3 regions of the Bacillus sp. SSR7 genome follow, and region 2 is predicted to be linked to each of the others. Evidence: riboswitches for the same ligand, from Rfam matches in the RefSeq annotation. Region 2 holds a riboswitch; each other region holds the start of a gene.
What was found. Region 2 has a riboswitch for thiamine pyrophosphate ahead of thiT (energy-coupled thiamine transporter ThiT). Riboswitches for the same ligand answer to the same signal wherever they lie in the genome.

Region 1 (7,235 bases), on a different contig from region 2:
TGGATTTTTTCGTAATGCTTTCTCAGCCAGATGAACAAGGTAGTCCATTCCTCCAGCGGCTTGGAGTGCACCAGCAGCTGTAATTACTGCTAAAATCATAAGCATTACATCAATAGGAGGAGCTGTAGGTTGTAAGTGGAAGACGAAAACAAGTATTGCCATACCAACGCCACCCATTACTCCTAGACCAACTCCGCCTAGGCGTGCGCCAATAAAAATGCAGAGTAGTAACGTAAGAAATTGTAGCCAAAACATGATAAACTACCTCCGAAATTCATTAGTTAAGATATATTCGAATAATTTAATTTAAATGAAAATTAAAATAAATACTCAAAACAATCCTTGTGTTATATACATTTTTTATTATATAACACAAGAAATGTAACATTCACGTACTTTGTTAAATTATTTCGAAAAAATAATACGTTAAAAATTTACATTTATATCTCTAAATAGGTAGACATTTTAATTTTTATGTTGTAATCTTTGATAGAGAATAATTACATTCTCATAGAACTCCCATATCGTTCAACTCGTTCAGCGAGAAAGGCAAACTGATGGAAACATTAGGACGCAAAACTACAGGAGCTAAGGCCGAAAGGCTAAGCTAGCCAGTTACCGGACGGATAGGGTTGGTCTTGACCAATGCTTTTTCATTGGTCTTTTTTTTATTTGTGAACAAATGAGAAACCTTATCAGCTGTTGATAAGGTTTCTATTTTAATAGTTTTCCTTTATATTAAGTTAATTAAGAAAGGTGATGTTGATGAAAAAATATTGGCACAAGCTATCATTTCTTCAAAAGAATGTATTGTTAACTGTGCTAGTTATTTTGACGCTTGTTGGTACTATGGGAGCGTTAAGTTTTAACATGTTTCAAAATAGCATGATGTCTATATTTGAAAGGCATTCTTTTGAAACAGGAGATACGGTATTACATAAATTAGACGAAGAAATAGTGAGAGATGTTACAAAAGACCCAGTGGCACAAAGAGAAAAGAGAGAGAAGTTAACAGAGAAATTAGATGAAGCAACGGAAGAATTGAATAGCGTTGGACAAATCTATATTGTTGGAGCAAAAGAAAACGAAAAAGGTGAGTTACTAATCGTCGATTTGTCTACAGAGTTAGCAAATGTTGTTGAAGTAAGGCCGGGAGAATATTATAAACAACCAGACCTTTGGATGAAAGCATACGATAAGGTAATGAGCACGAAAAAAGCAAATATGACAGTAGTATATGAAGATCTATTAGGATCATGGGTAACGATATTAGAGCCAATTAAAGATGGAGATGGAAATATTGTGGCAATTGTTGCAGCCGATGTAGATGCTTCTATTGTTCCTATTACAAAGGAAAAGTTCATTATACAAGGTTTAATGTTTATTTGTATTTCTGTTTTAATTGCAACTGTTATTCAATTCTTAATCGTACGTAACGCACTTGCTCCATTGCGGGATTTACGTGAAGGATTGCGCAGAGTTGGTGAAGGTGATTTAAGTATTAAATTAGAGGAAAGACCAGATGATATTGGTATTATTAATGCGTATTTTAATAATACCATCGAGAAGTTTAAAGGAATTATAGATAAATTGAAGCAGACGGCAGAACAGGTTTCCTCATCTTCACAAGAATTGTCAGTGAGTACGAAAGAAAATAGCATGGCAGTCCAAGGAATCGTAAGTTCTATAGTTGAGTTAAGGGCTGGCGTTCAATTGCAAGAAACGTCAGTACCAAAGTATTTAGATATTGTATATGAAATGGAAGATAGGATGGAAGAGATAACTAATATTGCAAAACAAATGACGAAAGAGTCTGAAGGTACGAAGCATCATTCAGAAAAAGGAAATGGTATTATTGAACAGACGATGAATCAAATGAACATAATACAAAATGCAGTACAAGATTTATCTTCTATCATTTATTCTTTGGAAGTAAGATCAAAAGAAATTAGTGATATTGTAACTGTAATTACAAGTATTTCAAATCAAGCGAATTCGCTAGCTTTACATGCTACTATTGAAGCTTCACATGCTGAGGAAACTGGAGAGGGATTTGCCGTTGTTGCTGATGAAGTGCGTAAATTAGCAGAGCAGACGGAAGCATCAGCAAAAGATATAGCAAAATTAATAGGGGACACACAAGCCGAAACGGAAGAAGCTGTTGTTTCAATGCAAAAAACCTCAAAAGAAGTAGAGTCTGGAATGAAACTTGTTGAAAGTAGTGGTGCTTTCTTTGAAAAAATTTCGAAATCAGCACAAACTGTTACCAATCAAGTTGGAGTTGTTTCTAGCAATTCAAATAATATATTGCAAAATAGCCAAAATATTGTTCGTGTTGTAAATGAACTATCACTTATTGCAAATAAGTATGCGAATAGTAGTAGTAATGTTGAAAAAAGTATGAAAGAACAGGAAATGTCTGTACAGGATATTGCTGAATTAGCCAGTTCTTTAAGCTGGCTCTCACAGGAGTTACAAGAGTTAATTGGGGAATTCAAAAGTTAAATGAAATGATTATACATGCTTTTGTTTGTTCAATAAAATAAATCATGCTACAATGAAAACGAATTAAGGACCGGGGAGCCAATTGGCTGAGAGGATGTGAGCAAACATCGACCCTCAACCTGATCTGGATAATGCCAGCGTAGGGAGTTACTTAAAGTGATGTAGCATATGTTATTCTATAATAACTTGCATACAAGGCTTTCCTACTGCGTAGGAAAGCCTTTTCTTGTTTTAAAATTTAATTTCATAAGGGGGATTTTACTATGTCACAACAAGTTACAATTTCGTTTTCAGTAGTACCACAAGCAAAGAACAAAGATGTGTATTCTGTTGTTGATAAAGCAATTGAGGTTGTACAACAATCGGGAGTTCGTTATGAAGTAGGGGCAATGGAAACAACGCTGGAAGGAGAATTAGATGTACTTCTTGATATCATTAAACGTGCACAACAAGCTTGTGTAGATGCTGGAGCAGAAGAAGTGATTACTTCTATTAAAATCCATTATCGTCCAAGCACTGGTGTAACGATAGATGAAAAAGTTTGGAAGTACCGTGATGAATATGCAAAACCAGAAGCAATCTAAAATAATTACAGCAATTTGGCTTATCCTTCTCATTGCGATATGGGAAGGATCTGTTTCATTATTTAAAATTGAACCGTGGATTTTACCGAAGCCTTCTGCCATTGTTCAAGAATTAATTGGAATGAAAGATTTACTATTACCGAATACGATGCAGACGCTGCAGGAGGTTATAATTGGACTTTTCTTTGCGATTTTAATTGGGACAAGTATTGCAATTCTTATGGACGTTATCCCTTTATTTCGTATTTTAATAAATCCGTTACTTGTTATTTCGCAAACGATTCCAATCGTTGTACTTGCACCGTTATTTATTATTTGGTTTGGATATGGAATGCTACCGAAAGTAATGGTAGTCATACTCGTTTGTTTCTTTCCAATTGCGCTTAGCATTTTAGAAGGTTTCCAAACGGTAGATAAAAATATGTTGAAGTTGTTGCAAACGATGAAGGCAACGAAATGGCAAGTTTACCAGAAAGTAAAGTTTCCGGCAGTGCTTCCATACTTTTTCTCAGGGTTAAAGATTGCAGTTACATATAGCGTAATGGGAGCGATTATTGGAGAATGGCTCGGTGCAAGCGAAGGATTAGGAGTTATGCTTACGAGAGCTACAAAATCCTTTTTAACAGCCCGAGTATTTGGTGTGGCAGCAATTATTGTTATGGTGACATTATGTCTGTATTTTATCGTGGAGTTTATGGCAAGAATAACAGCACCATGGATATATAGAAAGGACGGCAGAAAATGAAAAAAGGTTTAAAAGTTATGTTGGCTGCCTTATTAGCGGTAAGTGTGGCTGGATGTAATCCGGCGAAGAAAGAAGAAAGTGCAAGTAAAGATCAAAAAGTAAAAGTCGTATTAGATTGGTTTCCGAATACGAATCATACTGGCTTATATGTAGCGCAAGCGAAAGATTATTATAAAAAGCAAGGCTTAGATGTAGAAATTATTCAGCCTGGTGATAATGTGACGGCAGAGCAAATGATAGCTTCTGGAAAAGCTGACTTCGCAATAAGCGCGCAAGAAAATGTAACGTTGGCTCGTGTAGAAGGTATTCCTGTTGTATCTGTAGGAGCGATTATTCAGCATAACACTTCAGCTTTTGCATCGCTTAAGAAAGATAACATGACTTCGCCGAAAGATTTTGAAGGTAAACGTTATGGGGGCTGGGGAGGACCAGCGGAAGAAGCTACATTAAAGACAATTATGGAGAAAAATCAAGCCGATTTTAATAAAGTGGAAAAAATCATCTTGGGACAAACAGATTTCTTTAAATCAATTGGTCGTGATGCAGACTTTGAATGGATTTATTACGGATGGGATGGAATTGAAGCGAAGCGCCAAGGAAAAGAGTTAAATACGATTATGGTGAAAGACTTAGATCCAGCGCTTGATTTCTATAGTCCTGTTATTATTACGAGTGAAAAACATACGAAGCAAGATAAAGACTTTGTGAAAAAGTTTATGAGTGCAACGACAGAGGGTTATAATTTTGCAATTAAAGAACCGAAAGAAGCTGCTGATATTTTAATTAAAGCTGTTCCAGATGTAAATAAAGATTTAGTACAAGAAAGTCAAAAATGGTTAAGTACGAAGTATCAAGATGATGCAAAAGCGTGGGGAGTACAGAAGGAAGAAGTTTGGACGAATTACATGAATTTCTTATATGATAACAAAGTTATTAAGAAGAAAATTGATGTGAAAGATGCCTTTACGAATGAGTTCCTTCCAAGTGAAAAATGAGTGGATTACAAATAAAAGATATTGTGAAATCTTTCGATGGAAAGAATGTATTAGCAAATATTAGTGCTTCTATACGAGAGGGAGAGTTCGTTTCCTTCGTAGGACCGAGTGGTTGCGGGAAAAGCACATTATTAAATATGATTGCAAATGTTGAAAATCCAACAAGTGGGAATGTAACGTATAACGATAAACACGTACAAGAACAAGATGTTGTAAGTTATATGCCGCAACAGGATTTATTACTACCGTGGCGATCAGCTTTACAAAATATAGTTCTTCCATTGGAAATCGAAGGGAAACCGAAAAAACAAAGGCTGACAGAAGGAATGGAAGCATTAAAGCAGTTTGAACTAGATGAATATGCAGACCATTATCCAGATGAATTGTCTGGTGGTATGCGTCAAAGAATTAGTTTTCTGCGCACATATTTATGTGAAAAGCCAATTATGCTACTTGATGAGCCTTTTGGTAAATTAGATGCTTTTACAAAAATGGAAGTACATAGCTGGCTTTTAAACTCTTGGCACCAAGAGAAGCAAACAATCGTTATGGTTACACACGACTTAGATGAGGCAATCTTGCTTTCGGATCGCGTATTTATTTTATCTCAAAGACCAGCATCGATAGTTGGTGAGGTACAAGTGAAATTACCTAGGCCGAGAACGATGGATATGTTAACATCACTTGAGTTAAAGAAAGATAAGGAAGAAATTTTGAGAGTATTAGCTCCTTATATGAAAAAATAGAAAAAGCCTCTTAACAGTTTTTGGTATAATTACTGTTAAGAGGCTTTTTTATCTAGGGGGAGGAAGATGAAAACTATAGAGAAAATAGTAGATGAATTAACGGCAGATAATCTTGAAGAAAGAAAAGCTTTATTAAAAAATCATATTTTATTAATGAAGTATGGTATGGAACATCATGAATTAAAAGAAGAAGAAATGACAGAAATTTTAAAGTGGGTTCAAGGTCGAGATCAATTGAGAAAAGATGTTCCGGAGTTACGTGATTTACATTTAATTAAAAAGTTTCAAGCGGTATTAGATGAATTTATTCATTCTATAATTTCAAATGGTTATATAGAAGACGCGGTAGAAATTCTAGAGAGTGTATTAAAAAGTATGGGGGCAGTCGCTCATATTGTAAAAATTATGTTTGTCGGCAAAATGAAAGTTAATAGAAATTCATTGGAAATGGTAGAGGTGTTAAAACGAGAGTGTTACAACTTAATGGAACAACGTGCTGTTGTCGGTTTACATGCTCAAATTTTTCACGTTTTAGGTTTTGTTCATTCAATTCAGTTTGATTTAGAAGAAAGGTCACAGGAGCATGGACGAGTTGTGATAGGTCTTTTAACAGATTTTAAAACGGATGAATTGAAGTCTGTACAACAATTTCAAACTGAGGACCATATTCAAGAAGTGAAAAGTATGGTTAATAAAGGATACGGAATAGAATTACAAAGAAGAATTTATATGTGGAAATCGTTAACGCTCATCTTTACAAGTCCATATGCGTTAGAAAAGATGTATAAAGAAATGTATGCAGAAAACGATAAAACGAGGAAGGAACAAAAGGAAAAGTAGAGAATAGAATATAACAGAGTAGTTTATACTCTTAATATAACAAATGTTAAAGGAGTGAAAGGATAAAATGACTTTATCAACTGTTCTTCAAATGGTTTTAGCTTGATATGGGAGAAGTCTGCCCATTTTTATCGATTAAGCTAAATTGAAGACAGCAGGTAAAGAACCTTAATCCTTTTTTACGATAATATGTAATGGGTAAGGTGTATTCACCTTACCCATTTTTATATGCAAAATTAAATAAGGCTTTATACTGTTGCTCTCTCTATTTAGCTTATGAACCATAAGTAAAGGAGAGAAAAAAATGAGTATATTAACAGTAGAAAATGTAAGTCATTCGTATGGTGAGAAAACCATTTTATATAATGCGTGCTTTCGACTATTAAAGGGCGAGCATGTTGGGTTAGTAGGGAAAAATGGAATCGGAAAATCAACATTGTTAAGGATTTTAACAGGAGAACTTATACATGATGACGGGAACATTGAATGGTTCCCGCATGTGAAGATAGGTTTTTTACAGCAGCATATGGATTTACAAGAGGGGATAACAATTGAAGGCTACTTACAAAGTGCATTTTCTGATTTGTATGCGGTTGAATGTGAGATGTTAAAAATAGCAGAAGAAATGAATGGAGCAGGAGAAGTAGAATTAGAAAAATTGTTAGTAAAGTATGGAGAATTACAAACTATATTGGAAAGTTCTAATTTCTATCAAATTCATACAGAAATTGAAGAAGTAGCAACTGGTTTAGGATTATTTGAAGTAGGTTTGGAAAAGGATGTTTCAAAGTTAAGTGGAGGACAGCGAACAAAGTTATTA
Region 2 (7,235 bases):
TTGCTCCATATCCGGACTACATGTTTGTGACTGACATGACTTATTTAAAGAACATGCGGCGCATTTTCCCTTTTTACTTCTCTTTACAAAATTAACTAACGTGTATGCTGCATAACCAAAAATGATAGCTCCAATTATAATATTGACCATCATCACAATACATCTCCTTCTAGAATCCGAGTAAGGATCCAACTTGGTATATAATGAACGTTAATACATAAGCAACAACGAGTGGATACACGACAGAGAAAATCGTCCACTTCGCTGATCCTGTTTCACGTTTAATAACGGCTACTGTCGCTAAACACGGAACATATAATAAAATAAAGAACATAAATGCATAAGCTGATAATGCTGTATAATGTGCTCCCATTACGTTTCCAAGCACATCTTCTTTAACTGCATAAATAATTGCCATTGTAGAAACGACAACTTCCTTCGCTAAAAATCCTGTTAAAAGGGATGCTGCAGCTTGCCACGTTCCAAAGCCAAGCGGTGCAAATAGTGGTGCGATAAATCCACCAATCATCGCTAAGAAACTGTCTCCCATATCAACACCAAATCCTGATGGACCTGCATAATTTAATAGCCAAATGACAACAGAACCACCGAAGATAAATGTACCTGCTTTACGAACAAATCCTTTCCCTTTCTCCCATGTGCTCAGCCATAATGTTTTTGCTTGTGGCACGCGATAAGGAGGTAGTTCAATGACGAAAATAGACTTTTCCGCTTTTAAAATGGTAAGAGACATAATTTTTGTAACTAATAACGCAAGGACAATCCCTGCAACATATAAAGAAAACACAACAGTCGCCTGACTATGCGGGAAGAATACGCCCGCAAATAACGCATATACAGGTAAACGTGCCGAACAAGACATAAATGGCGTTACAAGAACTGTAAGTAAACGTTCTTTTTCTTGTTCAATCGTTCTCGCTGCCATAATACCTGGAACATTACATCCGAAACCGATAATCATTGGAATGAACGCTTTTCCATTCAAGCCGAAGAATTCCATAATTCTATCCATAACAACTGCAATTCGCGCCATATACCCTGAGTCTTCTAATAATGAAATGAAAAAGAATAATGCAAAGATTTGTGGAACGAATACTAATACGGCACCAACACCGGCAATAATACCTTCTGTAACGAGTGCTTGAATAAAATCAGAAGCTCCAACACTTGTAAGTCCAGCTGTCACCCAATCCGTAAGCTTTCCACCAAAAAACTCATCTAACATATCAGATAATGGTGTACCAATCCACGTAAACGTAACCTGAAAAATAAAAAACATAACTGCTAAAAAGATTGGAAGTCCTAAAATTTTATGTGTAATTAATCTATCAATTTTTTCTGAAAAAGGAATTTTCCCTTCTTTCTCATGCTTCATAACATTTGTTTTTAACTTTTCAATATACGCTTCACGAGTTTTGTAAATGTGCTCTTCCAACGTACAATCAAGTTTTCTTTCTAAGCGAGATCGAATGGCTACAAGTTCCTTATAAATTGGTAATGCTTTCATTTCTTTTTCTACTACTTCGTTATTACTTAAAAATTGAAGAGCTAACCATCTTGGATGCTCATAATTCGCTTTCTCTAAAAGAGAAATTACCTCTTCGATTCCTTCATCCATTTGTACACCATATGAAATAAGGAATGGCTTTTTCTCTTTTTTGTCATTTTCTTTAAGAGTCGCAAGTAGTTCTTCACAGCCTTTTCCACTTCTTGCAACGACAGGAACGACTGTTACACCTAATTGTTCTGATAATCGTTTTACATCAATTACAATTCCTCTTTGCTTCGCCACATCAATCATATTTAAACCAATTGAAACTGGCTTACCAAATTCAAGTAATTGCAACGTTAAATGCATATTTCGTTCAAACTGCGAGGAATCCACAATATTTAACATATGCTGAAATTCTTCTGTTAGTAGAAAGTTTGTTACAACACCTTCATCACGTGAAACTGGATTCAAGTCATAAACGCCTGGTAAATCAATTAATGTTCCTTGCTTATCTTTTAATTTACCAACCTTCTTTTCTACTGTTACACCACTCCAGTTTCCTACATACTCATAAGAACCAGTAAGTGCATTAAATAACGATGTCTTCCCTGTATTCGGGTTCCCTAGCAAAGCAACCTTATTCACGCTAATTCCACCTTTATCATTTTCGCGTCACAATGACGAATACTAATTAACTGTCCACGACACTCCAATGTACAAGGACCTTTGAACATCGCTTTTTGTTTCATACGAAGTTCGCTTCCTTCAGAAAGACCGAAAGCAGCTAGTCTTCTCTTTAATAGTTGATCTAAAGAATGAACGCTTTTTACTAACACTTTCTCACCAATTTTAATATCTACTAAACTCATAAACTTCCCCCTCAGAAGAGAATGATAATTATTTTCAAAAAAATTATATCATACTCTATTTCACTTGGACTATAACTTTTTACTTCATATTTATTAACATTTTGCTACAATTCTATTTCAATTATTGTCATACTGTATTCATTTGCCATTCTCATCCATTTCGCTTACAATAAACAGTAGCAAATAAAGAATCTCGTTATCACAGGGGGAGCCATGTCGCTGAGAGGGAACACTTCGTTCCGACCCTTCGAACCTGTTAGTTAATGCTAACGCAGGGATTGTGCAAACGTCCGAAATACATACCTCATTTTTATTTACGTATTTCGTATCCTCCTATGATATCTATTCTTTTTTGTACAACTTGGATTTAGGGGGAGACAACATGCGTAACACCAATTTACAAGCGATGATCGAATCTGCTATTCTTGCAGCCTTCGCCCTGGTCATCGATATTTTACCATTATCAATTAAACTTCCAACAGGCGGTTCCATTTCATTTGCTATGATTCCTATTTTTATTATTGCATACCGCTGGGGCTTTAAATCAGCTTTCTTAGGTGGTTTAGTTTGGGGACTATTACAAATTGTCGTGGGAGATGCTTACATTTTAACACCTATTCAAGCATTCATTGAGTACTTCATTGCCTTTGCTTTTATCGGATTTGCTGGCTTATTCTATCGTCCAATTCAAAAAGCACTTTTAACGTCTAATGAAAATAACTTAGAACAATCAAATTTAGGTAGCCGTAAAGACAAACCTTCTTCAAAACAAAACGAAGGAAAAAAAGTTCTTGGTTATATTATCCTTGCTACATTTATCGGTAGCTTTGCTCGCTACTTCTGTCACTTTATTGCCGGTATTATTTTCTGGGGGCAATATGCGCCGAAAGGTCAATCAGCTGTGCTTTATTCATTAATCGTAAATGGTAGTACAATGATTGGTTCCTATATTCTATGTACCGTTTTACTTATATTTTTATTCCTTACTTCACCACGCTTATTCAAGAGCATCAATGCTTATCAAATAAATGCAAACAAAAAGGGCGCTTAATAAGCGCTCTTTTTGTTCATATCGTAATATCAATTAAAAAAACAATAAATGCGCAAAGAAAAATAAATACCATTATACTTAGCCAATTGCTATGCACGGTTCATCGACTCCTTACATAACCTCATTTTCTAACCAGATTATATCGCTTGAAAATAAAGATTAAGTAAAGATAATATGAAAATAAATTAAAAAAGCGTAGCATGCATCATCTACGCTTTTTTCAATAAGTAGAAATAAAATAATACACCATCTTCTGTATTCTTTACTCCATATTCAGCATCATGTAGTTCTAAAATATTCTTTGAAATGGCAAGCCCAAGACCTGTTCCACCTTGCGAACGTTGACGAGCTGCATCCACGCGATAAAAACGATCCCAAATTTTATCTAATTGCTCTTCTTCAATGTGAGTACCTTTATTTTCAATACACACTTTTATACGATCCTTCTCATCTATTGTAGAAATAATAATATCTTCTTTATTTGGTGTATAACGTATAGCATTCGTAATGAAGTTCACGATGACTTGTTCAATCCGGCCTTGATTTGCGACTACTTCAAATGGACCTATATTTTTATGAACATGAAGTTCTTTTTTCTCTATTTCTACAGAAAGGTGTTCACATATATCTTCCATTACTGTATCAATATAAAATGGATCCTTTTTCATTTTATATGTACCTGACTCAAATTTAGCTAACTCCAGCATATCCAAAATTAACGTATCCATTTTATCTACTTCTCGTTCCATCGCTTGAAAATAATACTCCTTTTTATGCTCAGCTACTCCATCTTTTAAAATAGAAATACAGCTTTTCATAATACTCAGCGGTGTTTTTAGTTCATGCGAAACACCAGAAATGAATTCTTTCCGCGTCTTTTCTAATTTTCTTTCCTTTTCAATATCTTGTTCTAGCTGTCCAATATGGGAATGGAGTTTATTGGATAATACATTAATATTTTTCGATAAATCACCAATTTCATCTTTTGAAGTAATCGGTATTTTTTCTGTAAAATCTAAATGCGCTATTTTCTTCGTTGTATCATTTATTTTTAATAACGGCTTTGCAATTTGTTTTGAATAATAGAATGACGCTAGAAAAATAAGAACAACTACAAATGCAATGATGTAAATGTAGTAATCTTGCACCATTTGTACAGCTTCATCTACAGGCTGTAAAGAAGCCATCGCATATATATAAGTTACTGATCCATCTTTTTCTTTTGTTGGCTTGATTAATAATTTATATTTAATATCATTTTTTTCATAGTCCATTGTTTGTATTGCATATTGTATGTGCTTGCTCTCTTTTAATAATAAATCCGTTTGAAATTCTTTTATGTTATCTAAGAAGATGCTATTTTTATAAATTGGATTTATAGGACCTGTTACATCAGGAAGCTGAACTTTCGTAACCCGCCCACTTATGTAAGCATCTAATTCTTGAGCAGATTCTTCCTGGACAGCTGGTTTCTTTTCCTTAGCAAGTTGTTCCCCGGCTGCTCTCTTTTTCTCCTCATTTAATTTCCTTTTCTCCTGAAACGCTTTTTCTAACGGTTTATTAGATCCGCTTAAATTTTGCTTGCCTAACGCGAAATAGAATGGAATATAACTATCATCTTTTTTCACGCCAGAAAAATAAATTTCTTGGCCTAAAAACGGATTTGATGATTTATTATCAATCTCTTCTATATTGACGAGATTGTATAAAGGAATTTTGAATGTTTGTTGTCCAAAACTCTTCTGTTGCTTACGATCTATCGTTACTTCAAAATAAAAATCATCTGCATGTTTTAAATTCCCATTCTGGTCTAATGTCGTAATCCACGTATTATTTTCTCTTAAAAAGTCTTGCTCCAGCTTCTGAATTCCTTCTACACTTCCTGCATAGTTCAAATAATTCTTTTCGAAGGAATTTAAATTCAATTTAATATCTTCCACTTTTCTATTCGCATAATATTGTTTAAAAAATATCGTTTGTCCAATAAATATCGTCGCTAAAATTAACATACATAATGCTGTAGTGAGGATAAATAATTTTAGTACAATCCCTTTTCTCATACATTCCCCTCAAATTTATAACCTGTTCGTACTACAGTTGTAATGTACTTTGCTTTCTCTCCTAATTTATTTCTTAAATTACGAATATGGCTATTAACGGTTCGGTCATCACCAGCAAATTCATATCCCCAAATTCTTGAAATTAATTGCTCTCGTGTTAAAACAATCCCTTGATTTTTCATAAAGTACGCTAATATTTCAAATTCTGTATGTGTTAAATTTATATCTGTTTTATCTACCGTAACAGTACGCGACGGAAAATGGACATGGATACCATGAATCGATAATGTATCATCTTCATTCTCTAAAAGTTGCTTTGTCACTTTTCTACTCTCTAACAACCTTTTTGCTCTTGCTAATAAAATTGGTGGGCTATATGGCTTCGTCACATAGTCATCTGCCCCAAGTTCAAATCCAAGTAACGTATCATCTTCATCTACACGTGCCGTCAGCATAATGATAGGAACCTCGGATGTTTTACGGATCCTTCGGCAAACGGACCACCCATCAAGTTCTGGCAACATAATATCTAAAATAACTAAATCAACCTCTTCTTCCTCAAATACAACTAAAGCCTCTTTCCCGTCTCTTGCTTCAAACACTACATATTGCTCACTTAAAAAATAGTCTTTTAATATTTCACGTAATATATCTTCATCTTCCACAATTAAAATATTTTTTGCCATAACTTATGTATCCTCCTCCCGCTTTTAGAAATCATAATTTCACTTTGAATAACTAGCAGTTAACTTCGCCTCGATAATATATCTATCTGGCGCATCCCCTATATAATTAAATGGGTAACAAGTTGTCAGTGTTAATATCGGTTCTTCTTTTTTTATAATAACAGTGCGATCATCCGCATGGGTAATCCATATTTTTTGAATTTCATATGTGTACGTTTTATTATCATACTCTAAAATAAGCTTGTCTTTTTCTTTTAACTCTCCTAAATCTGTAAAGACAGTATCCCTATGCCCACTTAGTACAGTATGTCCCCCTCCAGATGGCGTTGTCGTTACATCACTAACGAACATGCCAACCCCTTTCTTCAGCGTTGCATCATCCGCTCCCCAATATATAGAAAACTTCTTCTTTATTCTCGGTATATTTAACAGTGCAACCTTTTCTCCTTCTTTATGTTCTGTTTGAGAAGAAGGCACTTGGGAAGTTACAGGTGTTTCGTAAGAAAGTTGATTATGTTGTATATTTTCAAGGCTCTTTATTTCTTCTTTCGTTAATTGCCCCGCAGAGCTTTTTCCTTTATACCATTCCATAGCGTAATATGATCCCATACATAGTCCTATGGCAATCAATACAATACCGATATAATTGAGTAACTTCATGTTTCATCCCTCCATGCAAAAAATGGTAGGAATAACCTACCATTTTTAATATATGAAATTATTCCATTCTTTATAGGACAATATTTTAATTACGCCTTAACTTTATTGCGACGATTCAAACCAAATAATGTACCGATTGCTACAAGACATGCACTTAGACCCATCATCACTACATTATTTGATGCAGTGTTTGGTAATTTTTCACCTTGTACAGCTGGCTTTGCTACATCTTTTTTTTGCTGTTCCTTAATTGCGGCTTCTTTTTTTGCCATATCACTTTTTAACTGTTCTTGCGCTATCCTCTTTTTCTCTTCTTCACTTTTTTTCTCAGCTTTTATTGCTTCCTCTTTTTTAGCCATATCATTTTTTTCTTGTACTTGCGCCGCTTGCTTTTTC
Region 3 (7,235 bases), on a different contig from region 2:
TTGCAATGCAAACAGGTTTGAATGGTGCGGCGGCGATTACGGATTTCTTAAAAAATCCATCTGTTGATTTCAATCTGGCGCTTCCAGATCCGGCTACATTCCCGGTGTTGCCTGATATAACTATTCCACAGATACCAGAACTACCGCAGGTGAATGGTCAATTGTATAAAGATATTGCTAAAAATATTGATCAAACTGTAAATAATGTATTTGGCTCAATACGTGTTGGAACAACTTATGCACAAGGAGTTATAAACGGGTTACAAAATGGTAATTTTGACCCGGAAAAAGCGAAACAAGATCTTAATAAGGTTTCTGAGAACCTTCAAGGTCGTGTGGATAGTGTTTCATATTTAATTGATGTCTTTACTAAATTTAAAGAATCTGCACCAACTGATTCTGGAAAAGACTTCTTCCAAAAACGAATAGATAAATTAACGAATCTTAAATCAGCTATAGAAAATGCAAATGGCGGCGTTAAAGATATCGCTAATATTATAGGTACAGGGCAAGAAGTGAAACAAGATGTAAGGGATGCTACTAATAAAAAGTTAGATGCAATAAATAATTTGGTAAACCAAGCGGAGGCAGATTATAATGCAACGTTCGTAGCAGATTTTGAAAAAGCGGTAAGTACGGCTGAACAATTAAAAGATAAGGCTGGAAATGCGCAACAGAATTTAAATCAAGAAATAAACAAAACTAATCAGATATTAGACAATGGTAGAGAAAAATATGATAAGGCTGTAAATGATTACAGCAGATTAAAAACGGAGCTTGGAAAAGCGAGAGAAGACTTAAATAATAAAGGTGTCAACGGACTAGATTCGACAAAAGTAGCTTTAAATGATTTAAATGGGCAGTTCAAAGCGGGGCGAAATTTAGTTAACGATATGATTCCCGTTATGGAAAATGCGAATAAAGTTTTAGCAGATGTAAATAGTGATAAGAACATGAACAACATGATTTCTAAATTGAATAAAGTTAAAGATGGTTTTCAAAAAGGAATCAATTTAACTGATAAAGGAATTGACGCTATTAATAAAGGTCAAAAACCAGCGGCAGATGTTATTGAGAGTATTAATGAAGTATCTAAAAATGTTTCGGGTCAAATAGGTGACATCTTAGCTAAATACGATTCAGAAATCGTTCCAAACTTTAATGAAGCAATTGCTCGTACAAAAGAGATGTCTAAAAACACATCTCAAATTTTAAAAGAAGCAGACAAAAAGCTTCCAGATGTTAAAAAGTTACTAGAAGATTCATCAAAAGGCTTAGTTGACGGTAAAAAGAAATTAACAGACATTAAAGCTGACATGCCGGAGACTGAGAAAAAGATTAAAGAATTGGCAGATAAAATTCGTGATTTTGAATCTGAAGAGGATTTAAAAGACATTATCCGCTTATTGAAAAACGATGTTGAGAAGCAAAGTGATTACTTTGCAAATCCAGTCAATTTAAAAGAGAATAAATTATTTGCGATGCCGAACTACGGTTCAGCAATGTCACCATTCTATACAGTGCTTGCATTATGGGTAGGCGCATTATTAATGGTTTCATTATTAACAGTAGAAGTACACGAAGAAGGCGCGAATTATAAGAGCCATGAAATTTACTTCGGACGTTTATTAACATTCTTAACGATAGGTCTTTCACAAGCGTTTATCGTATCAATGGGAGATATATTCTTACTTGGTACGTACGTAGTCGATAAGTTCTGGTTTGTGTTATTTAGTTTATTTATTGGTGGAGTCTTCGTTTGTATCGTATACTCACTCGTTTCTATTTTCGGAAACGTTGGGAAATCGATGGCGATCATTTTACTTGTACTACAAGTAGCAGGATCGGGCGGAACATTCCCAATTCAAATGACACCGGCGTTCTTCCAAGCGATTTATCCGTTCTTACCATTCACATACGCAATTAGCGCAATTCGTGAAACAGTAGGCGGAATGCTTTGGGATATTGTAACGCGAGATTTACTTGTGTTAAGTGCTTTCGTAGTAGTTATGATTGTTGCTGCGTTATTATTGAAAACACCAATTAACAAATCAAGTGAAAAATTTGTTGAGAATGCAAAAGGAAGTAAAATCATTCACTAAAATAAAAAGTTCCTACCGATAGAGGTAGGAACTTTTTTGTTTAATCAAATTTTAATTTTTTTAATGCTTCTGCGAATGGGTTGTTTAATGGTTCTTCTTCTTTGTTTTGTTGTTTCATATATTTTTGAACATCACGCTTATCAGCTTTGTTTCCAGATTCCTTTTTACGTCTTTCTTGGAATGTGGATAATTTCTCGCGATAGCCACATTTACATGCGAAGATTTGTCCTGCGCCTTCACCACGTAATTCTAACTTCTTCTTACACTGAGGGCAGCGAGCGTTTGTTGTACGAGATACGTTTTTACGATGACCACATTCACGGTCTTGGCAAACGAGCATCTTTCCTTTTTTGCCGTTTACCTCTAGCATTGGTTTCCCGCAGTCTGGACAAGACTTTGTTGAAATGTTGTCATGTTTATATTTTTTATCACTCGATTTAATTTCAGAAACAATTTCTTTCGTATAGTTCTTCATTTCTGAAATGAATACTTCTTTTTTCAGTTTACCCTTTGCAATTGCCTCTAGCTTTTGTTCCCACTCACCAGTTAGTGTAGGTGATTTTAACTCTTCTGGTACTAAATCAAGTAACTGACGGCCTTTTGAAGTAATGTGAATATCTTTACCACGTTTTTCAATTAAGAACGAATTGAATAGCTTGTCGATAATATCAGCACGCGTTGCTACAGTACCTAATCCACCAGTTGATTTTAATGTATCAGCAAGTTGTTTATTTTGCGTATCCATATATTTTGTAGGGTTTTCCATTGCTGAAAGTAAAGTAGCCTCGTTAAAACGTGCAGGTGCTTTCGTTTGGCCTGATGTTTGCATAATTAATTTTACAGTTAATGTATCGCCTTTTTCGATGCGAGGTAAAAGCTGCTCTTTAACATCATCAGTTACATCATCATCTTCAAAGCGATTTTCGTATACTTCCTTCCAGCCGGCATGTAAAATTGTTTTTCCGCGTGCAATGAATGTTTCATTACCAACCTTTGTGCGTAACGTTAGTTGTTCGTATTCGAATGCTGGGAATAAAACAGCTAAGAAGCGTTTTACAACTAAATCATAAATTTTACGTTCTTTATCTGTGAAGGCTGAGAAGTTAACGTATCCTTCTGTCGGAATAATTGCGTGGTGATCGCTTACTTTACTATCATCAACAAATGATTTATTAGCCTTGATAGGCTTTTGTAATACTTTATGTGCTAAGGAACGGTACTCTCCAACACCACATGCTTTTAGACGTTCTGGAAGTGTTCCAACGATATCAGATGAAATATAGCGCGAATCTGTACGAGGGTACGTTAGCACTTTGTGTTGCTCATATAATTTCTGCATAATGTTTAATGTTTCTTTCGCAGAGTAACCGAACTTTTTATTGGCATCACGTTGTAATTCAGTTAAATCGTAAAGACCAGGAGAAAATGATTTCTTCTGTTTTTTATCAATTTCCACAACAGTAGCATTATGTTTATCTAAAACTTTTACAATACCATCAATTTTTTCTTTATTAAAACTGCGGCTATTGCCATTTGCATCTTGCCAAGTTAGTTTTAACTGATTCGTAGTTTGCGCTTCAATGCCGTAGTAAGTTTGGGCTTTGAAGTTCTTTATTTCATCTTCACGATTAGCGATCATAGCAACAGTAGGTGTTTGTACGCGGCCGCAATTCAGCTGGGCATTAAAGCGAGTTGTTAAAGCTCGAGTTGCGTTAAGACCGATATACCAGTCAGCTTCTGAACGTGCAACTGCTGAAGCATATAAATTGTCATATGCCTTACCTGGTTTTAAATTTGCAAAACCATCTTTAATTGCTTTATCAGTAACAGATGAAATCCATAAACGTTTGATTGGTTTGTTAATTCGAACCTTATCAATAATCCAACGAGCAACTAATTCTCCTTCGCGTCCAGCGTCTGTCGCTACAATAATTTCATTTACATCTTTTCTAAGTAGCTGACTTTTTACAGCATTAAATTGTTTCCCTGTTTGTTTAATAACTGTTAATTTCAAACGCTCAGGTAGCATCGGTAAATCTTCTAAATTCCACTTTTTATATTTCACATCGTAGCTTTCTGGATCTGCTAATGTAACGAGGTGACCTAAAGCCCAAGTCACAATATATTTACTACCTTCAAGGTAGCCGTTTCCCTTTTTATCGCACTTCAGTACGCGAGCAATATCTCGTGCAACGGAAGGCTTTTCAGCGATTACAACGCTTTTTGACATATTAAAAACATCCTTTCAAATTTCCATACGTTAACTATAGCATACATCTTCTTGAGATTCAGTTTCACTCTAGATTTGAACGCTTTTTAGTGGAGTGAACAAAATCTGTTCGAAATCAAATGATATCGACAGAACATAGTATGCACCATGATGAGACTATGAAAAAAGATACTTATTTATTATGCTTATTGTTTTATCAGTTTCTTCTATATGAAATAGAAAAGTAAAGAACTTGTTATTTTACTAGAATAAGAGTAGACTTTGAAGTAGATGAATAATAAGCACATGGGAGTTTGTGGATACAAACTGAGAGTATGACTAATCCGTCATTGACCATTTGAACCTGTTGGATAATGCCAGCGTAGGGAGAAGTGTAAAAGCACATGTTCAGGCACTTTGCGTACGCGCAAAGTGCCTTTTTGTGTATCTCCCATCACTATAGTTAGGGGATGAGAAAGATGAATATGAAAGAAATTAGTAAAGTAGTGGATTTGGTGAGAGAATCTAATCCGCTCGTTCATAATATTACAAATGTTGTTGTAACGAATTTTACAGCTAACGGTTTGTTAGCGCTAGGAGCATCGCCTGTAATGGCGTATGCAAAAGAAGAAGTGGCAGAAATGGCTAGCATTGCTGGAGCGTTAGTAATAAATATGGGGACACTTCGTCCTGAAGAAGTAGAAGCGATGTTACTTGCGGGTAAATCAGCAAATGTGAACAATGTACCAGTATTGTTTGATCCAGTTGGTGCAGGAGCAACATCGTATCGAACAGAAGTTGCGAGACATATTCCAGCCGAAATCGATTTAGCAATTATTCGCGGAAATGCAGCTGAAATAGCGAACGTTATTAATGAGAGATGGGAAATTAAAGGGGTAGACGCCGGTGCTGGAAATGGAAATGTCGTAAGTATTGCAAAACAGGCAGCTGATGAATTAAATACAGTTGCGGTGATTACTGGAAAAGAAGATGTTGTTACAGATGGAGAGCGAACGATTCTTATTCAAAATGGTCACCCTATTTTAACGAAAGTTACGGGAACTGGTTGTCTACTAACTTCTGTAATAGGAGCATTTGTAGCAGTAGAAAAGGATTATGTAAAGGCAGCGGTAGCTGCATTAACGTTTTATGGTGTAGCTGCGGAACTGGCAGCTGCTAAGACAGTGGAGCAGGGACCTGGTAGTTTCCAAATTGAATTTTTAAATCAATTAGCAAATACCACTTCAGGTGATATTGAGGAGTATGGAAAGATTGAGATTATATAGTAAGGAGGGGAATTAGATGTCACGTATTACAAAGGCTGAAATGTCTAGGTTGTTATCAGTATATTTTATTATGGGAAGTAACAATTGTACGAAGAAGCCACTACAAGTATTGAGAGATGCACTTGAAGGCGGTATAACAATTTTTCAATTTCGTGAAAAGGGAGAAGGCGCTTTAACGGGAGAGAAACGCATTTGTTTCGCAAAAGAACTACAAGCAATTTGTAAGGAGTACGGTGTACCATTCATCGTAAATGATGATGTGGAACTAGCTCTTGAGTTAGATGCAGATGGCGTGCATGTTGGACAAGATGATGAAGGAATTACTTCTGTTCGTGAAAAAATGGGTGATAAAATTGTTGGTGTATCTACACATACAATTGAAGAAGCACACTGGGCAATTGAAAATGGAGCGGATTATTTAGGTGTTGGCCCTATTTTCCCAACGAGTACGAAAAAAGATACGAAAGCGGTGCAAGGAACGAAAGGTTTAGCTCACTTTAGAGAACAAGGAATTACAATGCCGATTGTTGGAATTGGTGGGATTACAATTGAGAATACAGCTTCGGTTATAGAAGCGGGTGCGGACGGTGTTTCAGTTATTTCTGCGATTAGTTTAGCGGAATCTGCGTATGAAAGTACGAAGAAGCTAGTAGAGGAAGTAAGTAAGAGTTTGTAGAAGAAGGCTATGTAGTATTAAAACGCTACATAGCTTTTTATTTTTTGATATCGGTAGTTAGAAAAAGGGGGAGGATTGTTTGAAAAGGAAACGGTTTGTAGAGTTGCAAAATGAGTTGTTTCGTTTATTCGAAAAAAGGGAATTCGAAGCGATTTATAGATGCATAGATAAAGCAAAAAGGGAGTTTCCTGAAAGAATAGAAAAAACTAGTTTTTGGGAAGCGTGTGCATTTTCGGCAGAAGGTAAGTATGAGGAAGCAATTGTTAGTTTAAACGAAGCTTTAGAAAAGGGGATTTGGTGGAATCCACATACACTTATGCAGGATGAAGATTTAAAGGGATTACGAGAGAAGACAGCTTTTAAAATGATAGTGAAAAAGTGTGAAGAAATCTTTAAGAAACAGCAGCTAACAGCTAACCCGAAGTTATTTACTTATGGAAATGAAAAAGCGAAGGCTGGACTATTTTCTTTACATTGGAGAGGATCACATATAGATGATTTTGCACCATATTGGTGTGAAGAAGAAATACTACATGAGTATATATTAGGTTTTTCCCAATCCTCACAAATACATGGAATGAAGTCGTATAGCTGGGATAATCATGAAATAGCTATAAAAGACGTTATGAAAACTTTTAATGATTTTGTAAATAAATATAACTTGGAGGACATCATCATCGCGGGAGCTTCTCAAGGGGGAAATATAGCGATAGAGTTAGCGCTAAAGAATATGTTAGCGACTCAAAAATTCATTGCAGTTATACCTGCTATTCGAGATGTTAAGGCAATTGAAAGTATAGTTGCATCAAATGATATAACGAATGTAGAAGGATATATTGTTACGGGAGACAAAGATCTATTTTACGAAAACACACTTCAATTAATGTTAATGTTCGAGGAATATAATGTGAACTGTAAATTAATTGTGAGAGAAGGTTTAGGTCATCTTTTCCCAGAGGATT

Region 1: linked by a shared signal. The riboswitch ahead of AC0NJG_RS16065 (MTH1187 family thiamine-binding protein) and the one ahead of thiT (energy-coupled thiamine transporter ThiT) in region 2 are both predicted to bind thiamine pyrophosphate.
Region 3: linked by a shared signal. The riboswitch ahead of thiM (hydroxyethylthiazole kinase) and the one ahead of thiT (energy-coupled thiamine transporter ThiT) in region 2 are both predicted to bind thiamine pyrophosphate.

The regions. Positions count from the first base shown of each region.
Region 1 covers NZ_JBVVXV010000008.1:95,355-102,589, reverse strand. Annotated here, with positions in the region: gene AC0NJG_RS16075 (anaerobic C4-dicarboxylate transporter family protein) at 1-255, opposite strand, end outside; cyclic di-GMP riboswitch class I at 539-623, shown strand; gene AC0NJG_RS16070 (methyl-accepting chemotaxis protein) at 766-2,505, shown strand; TPP riboswitch at 2,567-2,668, shown strand; gene AC0NJG_RS16065 (MTH1187 family thiamine-binding protein) at 2,769-3,089, shown strand; gene AC0NJG_RS16060 (ABC transporter permease) at 3,061-3,834, shown strand; gene AC0NJG_RS16055 (ABC transporter substrate-binding protein) at 3,831-4,829, shown strand; gene AC0NJG_RS16050 (ABC transporter ATP-binding protein) at 4,826-5,575, shown strand; gene AC0NJG_RS16045 (hypothetical protein) at 5,642-6,415, shown strand; gene AC0NJG_RS16040 (ABC-F family ATP-binding cassette domain-containing protein) at 6,720-7,235, shown strand, end outside.
Region 2 covers NZ_JBVVXV010000018.1:70,630-77,864, forward strand. Annotated here, with positions in the region: gene AC0NJG_RS24450 (FeoB-associated Cys-rich membrane protein) at 1-153, opposite strand, end outside; gene feoB (ferrous iron transport protein B) at 170-2,158, opposite strand; gene AC0NJG_RS24460 (FeoA family protein) at 2,155-2,382, opposite strand; TPP riboswitch at 2,577-2,678, shown strand; gene thiT (energy-coupled thiamine transporter ThiT) at 2,765-3,433, shown strand; gene AC0NJG_RS24470 (sensor histidine kinase) at 3,643-5,493, opposite strand; gene AC0NJG_RS24475 (response regulator transcription factor) at 5,490-6,179, opposite strand; gene AC0NJG_RS24480 (class D sortase) at 6,219-6,839, opposite strand; gene AC0NJG_RS24485 (LPXTG cell wall anchor domain-containing protein) at 6,929-7,235, opposite strand, start outside.
Region 3 covers NZ_JBVVXV010000008.1:103,760-110,994, reverse strand. Annotated here, with positions in the region: gene AC0NJG_RS16100 (YhgE/Pip domain-containing protein) at 1-2,102, shown strand, start outside; gene topB (DNA topoisomerase III) at 2,143-4,332, opposite strand; TPP riboswitch at 4,608-4,717, shown strand; gene thiM (hydroxyethylthiazole kinase) at 4,782-5,597, shown strand; gene thiE (thiamine phosphate synthase) at 5,614-6,273, shown strand; gene AC0NJG_RS16080 (alpha/beta hydrolase) at 6,353-7,235, shown strand, end outside.